One region of the Vibrio rubrogenes genome, then DNA from elsewhere that is predicted to be linked to it. Evidence: predicted binding sites of a transcription regulator. Region 1 holds the regulator's gene; the other holds the start of a gene.
The links. Region 1 encodes PurR, which represses purine synthesis genes. Its sites were predicted from a motif close to TNANGNAAACGTTTNCNTNA; they were not measured.
Positions count from the first base shown of each region.

Region 1 (4,920 bases):
ATATTGTTGCATATCCTGCACTGCCGCATGGACAAAGCGATACTGCGCAAGCAGACCATTTTTTTCAATATCGGTCTGCGCCAACTGCAACATTTCAGAAGAAAGATCACATAACGTCACCTGATGTCCCTGCATCGCGAGCCGTTGCGATAGCTGTGCCAACCCGCCACCGGCATCCAGCACCGAAAGTGGGAACTGTTCCGGAGAAAATGATGTTAAAATAGTTTGAATATCTTCCCACACAATGATCTGACGGATCATACCTTTGTCAGAGCCATATATATTTTTTGCAAATTTGTGGGCAATATCGTCGAAATTGCGATCTTCAGTCACAGTAGCTTGAGTTATGATAACGAATCGTGCTGCTATTCTGTCATAGGAATGGCAGGAATAAAGAGGATTATTCGTTTTTAATCTCAATTGCTGTTTTTTCGGACTATTTCTTATATGTTTGAGCTTAAAAAAATCATATCTGCATTAATGATGCCCCTTCCCGCCCTGCTCATCATCGGTTTTATCGGCTTGATGATGATTATGTTTTCAACCAAAAGGAAAACCGGTTGCCTGATTGTTCTGTTCTCTTACACATTGCTGTTTCTGGCATCATTTCAACCTGTTTCTGATCGCCTTCTCGCACCACTGGAACGCAAGTATTCGGCCTTTTTACCCGTTGAAGGTAGCATCGACTACATCATGGTTCTCGGCAGTGGTCATGTCGTCGATGATCAGCTCCCACCGACATCTCAGCTTAGTCGCTCAGCACTGATGCGACTCACAGAAGGTATCCGGATTATGCGGATGTACCCGGGGGCTCGCCTGATTCTTTCCGGATATGCCGGCGGTACCCTATTCAGTCATGCCCGAATGTTGGCAAGAGTTGCCTTATCACTCGGTGTGGCAAAATCAGATATCGTGCTACTGGAAAGTGCGAAAGATACTTGGGAAGAAGCCCAGTTAGCCGCAAGTTTTGTCGGACCGAGAAAATTAGTACTCGTCACATCTGCCAGTCATATGGATCGCGCATTGCATGAATTTCAATCTGCCGGACTCAATCCAATCCCGGCACCGACCAACTACCTGTCTTATAAAAATATAGCGCAACCGTGGATAAAATATGCCCCTAAAGCGATTTATCTTGAGCAGACGGAGAAATATTGGCATGAAACATTGGGAAAATTTTGGCACTATTTGAAAAACTGGGTCGCCAATCAGGAAGCGACCGTCTCTGAACCGGTGAAACAAGAGCTGTAATATGATGCTATCTCCCTATGTTAGTCCGATTCAGGCTCGGAACAAACAGCCGAGTTCCTCATTTTGATTGCTATTACGGAACCGGCAGTCTAGAATTCGCGGTTAAAGCATATTCTATACCAGACAAAAACCGCTAAATTTAGCGGTTTTTGTCCTTATTGCCGGATAACCTCGCAATGTAATTTCAGTACGGGTTATCCGATTATATCAGTAGATAAAATCTTCATAACTCAACTTTCAATTGTAATTTGCTCCGGATTGCTGGATCTTCAGCATAAGCGACAGGACAATACCTATGGCTACGATAAAAGACGTTGCCCGCTTGGCGGGAGTTTCAACAACAACTGTTTCACATGTAATTAATAAAACTCGATTTGTGGCAGAAACGACTCAGGAAAAAGTCATGGAAGCCGTGAAGACACTGAACTATGCACCAAGTGCCGTAGCCCGGAGTCTGAAATGCAACTCAACGCGTACAATCGGGATGTTAGTGACGCAGTCTACCAACCCCTTTTTCTCTGAAGTGATTGACGGTGTTGAAAGCTATTGTTACCGACAAGGCTACACGCTCATCTTGTGTAATACCGGTGGTTTATATGAAAAACAACGTGACTATATCCGGATGCTGGCTGAGAAACGGGTCGATGGGATGTTAGTCATGTGCTCCGATCTGACCGCCGAACTTTTAGAAATGCTGGAAGCGTATAATGATATTCCCAAAGTCATTATGGACTGGGGCCCAGAAAGCTCTCAAGCTGACAAAATTATCGATAATTCAGAAGAAGGCGGCTATCTTGCAACTAAATATCTGCTTGATAAAGGTCACCGCAAGATCGCTTGTTTGAGTGGACAGTTGTCAAAAGCAGCTTGTCTGGAGCGGATTCAGGGCTTCCGCAGAGCGATGGCTGAAGTGGGTTTGACGCCCAATGAAGACTGGATTCTGGAAGGCAACTTTGAGTGTGATACTGCGGTTTTGGCGGCTGATAAAATTATTGCGATGGATGAACAACCCACTGCGGTTTTTTGCTTCAATGACACGATGGCTTTGGGACTGATGAGCCGTTTACAACAAAGAGGCATCAAGGTTCCTGAAGATATCTCGGTAATCGGTTACGACAATATTGAGATCTCTGAATATTTTTCTCCGCCACTGACAACCATTCACCAACCGAAACGTCGGGTCGGAAAAAATGCTTTTGAAATCTTATTGGAACGGATCAAAAGTAAAGAACATGAGCGCCGTACGTTTGAAATGCATCCTGAAATTGTGGAACGCAATACCGTTAAAGATTTAAACAAAAATTAACACCTGATTGACATTTTGTTGGAGGGAGGTCATTCCTCCAACCACTTTCTTTCTATTGATAACCTTTATTAATTGGACTAGAATCACACATTGTGGAGTGATTATTAGGATAGTTACTTCATAATTCCGTACTGGAAAAGTGTCACGCACAGGGCAAACCATCTGAAAAGATGGGACGCAAAGCCTCCGGCCTAAACCATGAAGATGATAGGTAGCGGGGTTACCGATGGCAAAAATGCATTTCATGTTCGTCAATCATTTGACGTTTTGTTAACATACTTCCTGCATTCTTTTGCTAAATTCTCGGACCTGACTTTGGTGGCGTATTCATTTAAAAATACACCGAGACGTAAAGCATGGATAAACCAATTCTTAGAGATTCAATGCGGCTTTTTGAACAACTGGGCCGTGTCAAATCACGCTCAATGTTCGGCGGGTTTGGTATTTTCGTAAACGACATAATGTTTGCACTTGTCGTTCAAGACAAACTACATATACGAGCAGACAGTCACTCACTGGAAACGTTTAAAGCAAAAGGTTTTGAACCTTATGTGTATACAAAGCGCGGTTTTCCTGTTGTGACTAAGTATTTTGCACTTCCCGCTGACTATTGGGATGATGTCAATACGATTCTTAATATCGCCAAACAAGCCTATTTGAATGCAAAAGATGAAAAAACGACTCATGTAGAGACAAAACCGCAACGATTGAAAGATCTACCGAATCTTCGCCTGGCAACCGAACGGATGCTACGCAAAGCAGGTATTCATTCCGTTGAAGAACTTCATCAGAGAGGTTCTCTCAGTGCATATAAAGCGATTTTGAACTCTCATCCTTCTACACAACCACCGCTAGAGCTCTTATGGGCATTAGAAGGTGCGATTGAAGGAAAGCACTGGTCAGTGATTTCTCAGGCAAGACGCGATGAGCTGGCTCGGCAAATTTAATTTGTTGAACAAGCTTCCCCCTATCGTATACATGCCCCAAAGTATACACTCCCATTTGGTCATTGAGCCTGAACAACAAAGCACCGTTAACGGTGCTTTGTTGTTTTTTATCATTTGTTGTTTCTCAAGAGAATGAGATTCAATGCATACGTTTAGTAGCCCATCAACGCGGCTTCATACATCCGAACATACTGCTGAGCAGAATCTTCCCAACGGAAATCTTGCTGCATCGCACGCAACTGTATATTTAGCTTTTTCTCTGGATGCTGTAAGTAGAACAGTAATGCACGTTGCATACAGATGAGTAATGCTTCCGGAGTCGGTTCCATAAAACTGAACCCCGTCGCTTTATCCGGGAAATGGTCATAGTCAAAAACCGTGTCTTTCAGGCCGCCTACCTCTCGAACGATCGGTAACGTGCCATAAGCCATGCTATAGATCTGATTTAATCCACACGCTTCAAACTCAGATGGCATCAGAAAGAAATCCGCAGCAGCTTCAACCAAATGAGCAAAACGGTTACTGTAAGCATCAACAAACGCAAATTTCTGTGATGACGTCGCAGAGATCTGGTGTAGACGATTCGCAATCTCCGGCTCCCCAGTCCCGACAATCACCAGTTGTACGTCATTGCGCAGAAACTGTTCCAGAATCGGTAGTAGATAGTGGAACCCTTTTTGATAGGTCAAACGACAGACCATCCCAAACACGGGGACATCCCGGATTGGCAATAACAACTCTTCCTGTAGCTGACGTTTGCAGGTTGCTTTCCCTTCTTTTAACGAATCAGGCTCGTTGGTGTAATTGCGTGGAATATAACTGTCAATGCGCGGATTCCACTCCGAATAGTCACAGCCATTAATAATACCGAACAGATCTCTTTCACGGCGGACAAAATCATCGACTAATCCGTGAGCACCAAGTGGTGTCAATAACTCCGCAGCATAGTGAGGACTAACGGCATTGATCTTATCTGCATACGCAATGCCGACTCTGAGCATACTCACATAACCGTGACCATACTGTAGGGATGTCATACCGCTTAAATGCAATTCAGGGATAATCTCTAATTCATCATAAGAAAATACCCCCTTAAACAGGGCATTATGGATCGTCAATATGCTCTTCATCCGCTGAAAATAGGGATCGTTGGCATAACGTGTTTTTAATAGAAAAGGGACAAATCCGGTATGCCAGTCATTGGTATGAATGATATCGGGCTGAATCCCCAATTTGGGCAAAACATCCAGTGCCGCGGCAGAAAAGAATCCAAAGCGTTCCCCATTATCGGCATAGGCCCGATTATGTTCAGAATACAGCTCTGGCCGATCAAAATATTTATCACAGTCAATCAAGTAAATTTCAACACCGTCCCGGTCAAACTTACGAACTTGATACGCTGTATGGGGCCAATGA
Region 1 is NZ_JCARSY010000005.1:112,454-117,373, reverse strand. It holds gene cmoM (tRNA uridine 5-oxyacetic acid(34) methyltransferase CmoM) at 1-333, opposite strand, end outside; gene elyC (envelope biogenesis factor ElyC) at 421-1,251, shown strand; gene purR (HTH-type transcriptional repressor PurR) at 1,547-2,557, shown strand; cyclic di-GMP riboswitch class I at 2,700-2,785, shown strand; gene AC55NX_RS05835 (TfoX/Sxy family DNA transformation protein) at 2,914-3,504, shown strand; gene glgA (glycogen synthase GlgA) at 3,657-4,920, opposite strand, start outside.

Region 2 (4,920 bases), on a different contig from region 1:
ATTAATTGACGACGAAGAATTGCCATTTGCTGAAGTGTTAGCTAACGTAGGGGTAAAAGCGACACCAGTTGATATTCTTGCAACGCGTACCCATATACCAGTCCATGAAGTAATGAGACAGCTCCTGGAGTTGGAATTATCCGGGCACGTGATTGCAGTTGCTGGTGGCTATATTCGTAAGGGGAGGGGCTAGCTATGATGATGGATATTCTTATGTATCTGTTCGAAACTTACATCCATAGCGATGCTGAGTTACAAGTTGATCAAGATGAGTTAGAGGATGAGCTCCTGCGTGCAGGTTTTCATCAGAAAGAGATCTACAAAGCCCTTAACTGGTTAGAAGAATTGGCATCACTACAACAAAGTGATGTGCATTCTCCATTATCGATCAGTGCTGCAACAGCAATGCGAGTCTATACCGAGAAGGAGACAGCCCGACTTGATGTTGAATGCCGCGGATTCCTGCTGTTCCTTGAACAGATTAAAGTGTTGACGCCCGAAACTCGAGAAATGGTCATTGACCGAGTGATGGGACTAGAAACCAATGAATTTGAACTGGATGATTTGAAATGGATTATTCTGATGGTGCTATTCAATGTTCCGGGTAATGAGAGTGCCTATACGCTGATGGAAGAATGGTTGTATACCAAAGAGCAAGGCATTTTGCACTGATAGAGATTCAATGAGTCGTCATATAGATCAGCAATTATTTTCTGCACATGAACACGCTTTGGATGAAGTTGAGTCATGTCCCCAATGTGGTTGTGAGTTACAGTTGCGTCATGGTAAACACGGACCATTTTGGGGCTGCTCGGCTTATCCGGCGTGTGACTATATTCGCCCGCGCCATCAGCAAGATGGCCATATCGTTAAAGCTTTAGGTGTGCCCTGCCCTGAGTGTGGCCATGAGTTGGTATTAAGGCAGGGGCGTTATGGCATGTTTATCGGCTGTAGTCATTTCCCGCAGTGTCATCATATTGAATCATCCGATCCTCCCAAGACTGAGCAACCTCGAGAAGTATGTTGTCCGGAATGCAATACGGGTCAACTGGTTGAACGAAAGTCCCGCTTCGGTAAAACTTTTTGGGCTTGCGATCGGTATCCTAAGTGTAAGTTTGCTATCAACGCTCCCCCAGTAATTGGGCAATGCAGCGAATGTGGGTTTCCACTGCTCATTGAGAAAAAATCAGCTGCCGGAACTACGTTAATTTGTGCAGCCCGCCGATGCGGTCACGCGCAAGAGACTAAACCAGAGACGAAATAAATTACCAAGGGTTTTGATACCCTTGGCTGATAAGGTGTGTCGTTCAATGACTTTGATGTGAAAGTGGATTAAAACGTCATAGGCTTTGAGTGACTGACGCTGAAAGCAACATCAGAGATTATTTGTGCTGGCTGGCGAATTGATGAACCGCCGGAAATGCGTCTGTCGAGAGTACATCCGCAAGCGAACAGATGATTCGCTCCAGCTCCGCATAGTAATCGGCACTGACATTGATATGCCCCATCTTTCTTCCCGAACGTTTTTCTTTGCCATACCAGTGGATATGACATCCTTCCGTTGCCAGAATCTCGGAGGGCAGCGTATCTTCACCCAGAATATTCACCATGCATGTCGGACGGATCAGTTTTGTGCTGCCCAGAGGTAAACCACATACTGCACGTAAATGATTCTCAAACTGGCATGTATCTGCGCCTTGTTGAGTCCAATGTCCTGAGTTGTGTACCCGAGGTGCGATCTCGTTGACAAGCAACTGTCCCTGCACATCAAAAAATTCCAATGCGAGAACACCCACGTAATTGAGTGTGTTCGCAACGGCTTCAAACATGGTTTTGGCCTGTTGCTGTAGCATCCGCGCATCAAGCGATGTTGACAGACTGAGGACACCATTGGTGTGGATATTCTCTGACAGTGGGTAAACAACCCATTGTCCATCTTTGCCGCGAGCTCCGACCAGCGATACTTCTCGATCAAAGGGGACGAATTCTTCAGCAACAATTGCTTGGTTTTCACTGGCTTCAATGCATTGTTGCATCTCCGGCCAGATTTCATCGGCATCGGTTGTTGATTTTAGTCGCCACTGACCTTTTCCATCGTATCCGCCTAAAGCACTCTTCAGAACCATTGGAATACCGACATGACGGATAGCACTGTCAAAATCGTCTCTGGTTTTGATGACGAAATATTTGGCATTTTTGACGCCGGCTTCATCAAGCAATGCTTTTTCGAGACGACGGTCACCACCGGTTTTGATGGCTTGCGCTCCGGGGAGTAACTTTCCGCTTTGTTCACATTGGTGGAGGATATCATGGGGAATGTGTTCAAATTCGGCAGTGATAACGTCCGCTTGCTGAATGGCATTCTCCAAACCATGTCCTTGCACTTCCTGAGTCAGTGGATGGATGATCTGACCGCTGACAACATCAAAGGCGCTAATGTGAATATTCAAGGGGGCACCGGCAAGAGACATCATCCGCGCTAACTGGCCTGCGCCTAAGACAAGTACGTGCATACTGGCTATTCCTCAGTTGGATCTGGATGGGCAAGAACGGTATCCGTTTGCGACTGGCGAAAAGCTTCAACTTTCTGCATGACCTGTTCATCGTGAACACCAATGATTTGAGCCGCCAGAATCCCTGCGTTGGCTGCACCGGCTTCACCAATCGCTAAAGTACCAACCGCGATACCTTTCGGCATCTGAACGATAGAAAGGAGCGAATCCATCCCTTTTAATGCCTTGGATTGAACCGGAACGCCCAGCACAGGCAAACTGGTAAATGCAGCGGCCATCCCCGGCAAATGAGCTGCCCCGCCTGCTCCTGCGATGATCACTTTGAGACCACGCGCTTTGGCCTGACTTGCATAGTCGGCCAGTAACTGAGGTGTACGGTGTGCTGAAACGACTTTAGTTTCATATGCCACACCGAATTGCTCTAACATTTCTGCGGCAAGCTTCATCGTTGGCCAATCGGACTTCGAGCCCATTATAATTCCGACTTTCATCTCAGACTCCTTCAGGTTTATTGCAATGCTCAAGTTGTTCATGCTGTCAAAGTACGACAATTTTGCGCGCATTATACGGGGAAATGAGCTGAAGGAAAACGTTTGCGTCTGGAGAGTTCCCCCGATAATGTCTTTTCGGACAAAATTGATTTCATTTTCTGGCATGATCGTTTGTACACTAGTGGCATCATCATCCGAGCATAATGAGAAGTATTGTGAATAATTTTGAGCAGGTGCTTGATGCGTTGCACCAAGGCGATGTGATTGCCTATCCGACCGAAGGTGTCTTTGGCGTCGGGTGCGATCCTGACCGGGCTGATGCGATTCAAAAGTTACTGGAAATAAAAAATCGTCCGGTTGAAAAGGGGTTGATTCTTATTGCATCCAGTTATGCACAATTACAGCCCTATATTGATGAACGCCAGCTTTCTGCACAACAACTGGCTCATGTTCAAGCAAGTTGGCCGGGTCCTATCACTTGGGTGATGCCGGCCAGTGAGCGTGTTTCTGTTTGGCTCAGTGGTTTGTTTGATACGATTGCTGTTCGGGTCACGGATCATCCACAGGTTCGGCAACTGTGTGAGGCTTACGGCAAACCCATTACTTCAACCAGTGCAAATTTAACGGGTCAGCCACCTTGTATGACGACAGAAGCGGTGCAGCAGCAACTTGGCCACTGTCTCCATGCTATTTTGGCTGGACAAACCGGTGGGCGGGATAAACCCAGTGAGATTCGAGATGCGCGCACGCAAGAAATATTAAGACAAGGGTAGAAACAAGGGAAATCGTGATGAGTGGGATTGATAAGCAGGCCGTTAAAACCTTTTTACTGCAGCTACAGGATTCAATTTGTCAGCAGCTTGAAGCAACTGATGGTTTGTCCCGGTTTGAGCAGGATGAATGGCACCGTGAACCGAGTGACCGTTTGGGCGGTGGCGGACGTAGCCGCGTGATGCGCAATGGTCATGTGTTTGAACAGGGCGGGGTTAATTTTTCTCATGTCACAGGCAATGAAATGCCCGCATCTGCTACTGCTCATCGACCGGAGTTAAAAGGACGTCGATTCGAGGCGATGGGGGTTTCTTTAGTGATGCATCCCAACAATCCTTACGTACCTACCTCTCATATGAATGTGCGCTTCTTCATTGCAGAAAAAGATGGCGAACAGCCGGTCTGGTGGTTTGGTGGCGGGTTTGACTTAACCCCATTTTATCCATTTGACGAAGACTGCCATCATTGGCACCAAGTGGCGAAAGAAATTTGTCAGCCGTTTGGTTCAGAGGTGTACCAACAACATAAAGATTGGTGTGATCGGTACTTTTTCTTACCACATCGAGAGGAAACCCGGGGTGTTGGCGGACTTTTCTTTGATGATCTCAATCAGTGGGACTTCGACACCTGTTTTGCTTATATCCGGGCAGTCGGTGAGGGATACACCCGTGCTTATCTACCGATTGTAGAGCAACGAAAAGACAGCCCGTTTACAGAACATGAACGCCAGTTCCAGCTCTATCGACGGGGTCGATATGTAGAATTTAATCTGGTGTTTGACCGGGGTACGCTGTTTGGTCTGCAATCCGGAGGACGTACCGAGTCTATTTTGATGTCAATGCCACCGTTAGTACGCTGGGAGTACGGGTATCAGCCTGAAACCGGCAGCGCAGAAGCCCGTCTGACGGAATACTTGACACCAAGAGATTGGTGACAGTTTTCATCGGGAGTGATAGGGTCAAAAGATTCTTTTCTATTTTTTTGAGTGAAGGCAGGGATATGGCTTATCAGGATCAGTATGCAGTATTCGGCAATCCAATTGGTCACAGTAAATCTCCTTTTATACAGACGTTGTTTGCTCGTCAGACGAATCAGGACATGATCTATACGGCTGAGCTGGCTCCGATAGATGGGTTTAAAACAGC
Region 2 is NZ_JCARSY010000050.1:9,574-14,493, forward strand. It holds gene dprA (DNA-processing protein DprA) at 1-193, shown strand, start outside; gene AC55NX_RS19335 (DUF494 family protein) at 199-672, shown strand; gene AC55NX_RS19340 (DNA topoisomerase family protein) at 683-1,264, shown strand; gene AC55NX_RS19345 (5-(carboxyamino)imidazole ribonucleotide synthase) at 1,383-2,513, opposite strand; gene purE (5-(carboxyamino)imidazole ribonucleotide mutase) at 2,519-3,004, opposite strand; gene tsaC (L-threonylcarbamoyladenylate synthase type 1 TsaC) at 3,220-3,777, shown strand; gene hemF (oxygen-dependent coproporphyrinogen oxidase) at 3,792-4,709, shown strand; gene aroE (shikimate dehydrogenase) at 4,775-4,920, shown strand, end outside.
Region 2: purE (5-(carboxyamino)imidazole ribonucleotide mutase) is a predicted target of PurR. The motif match lies at 3,095-3,114, and genes of this name have one in related genera.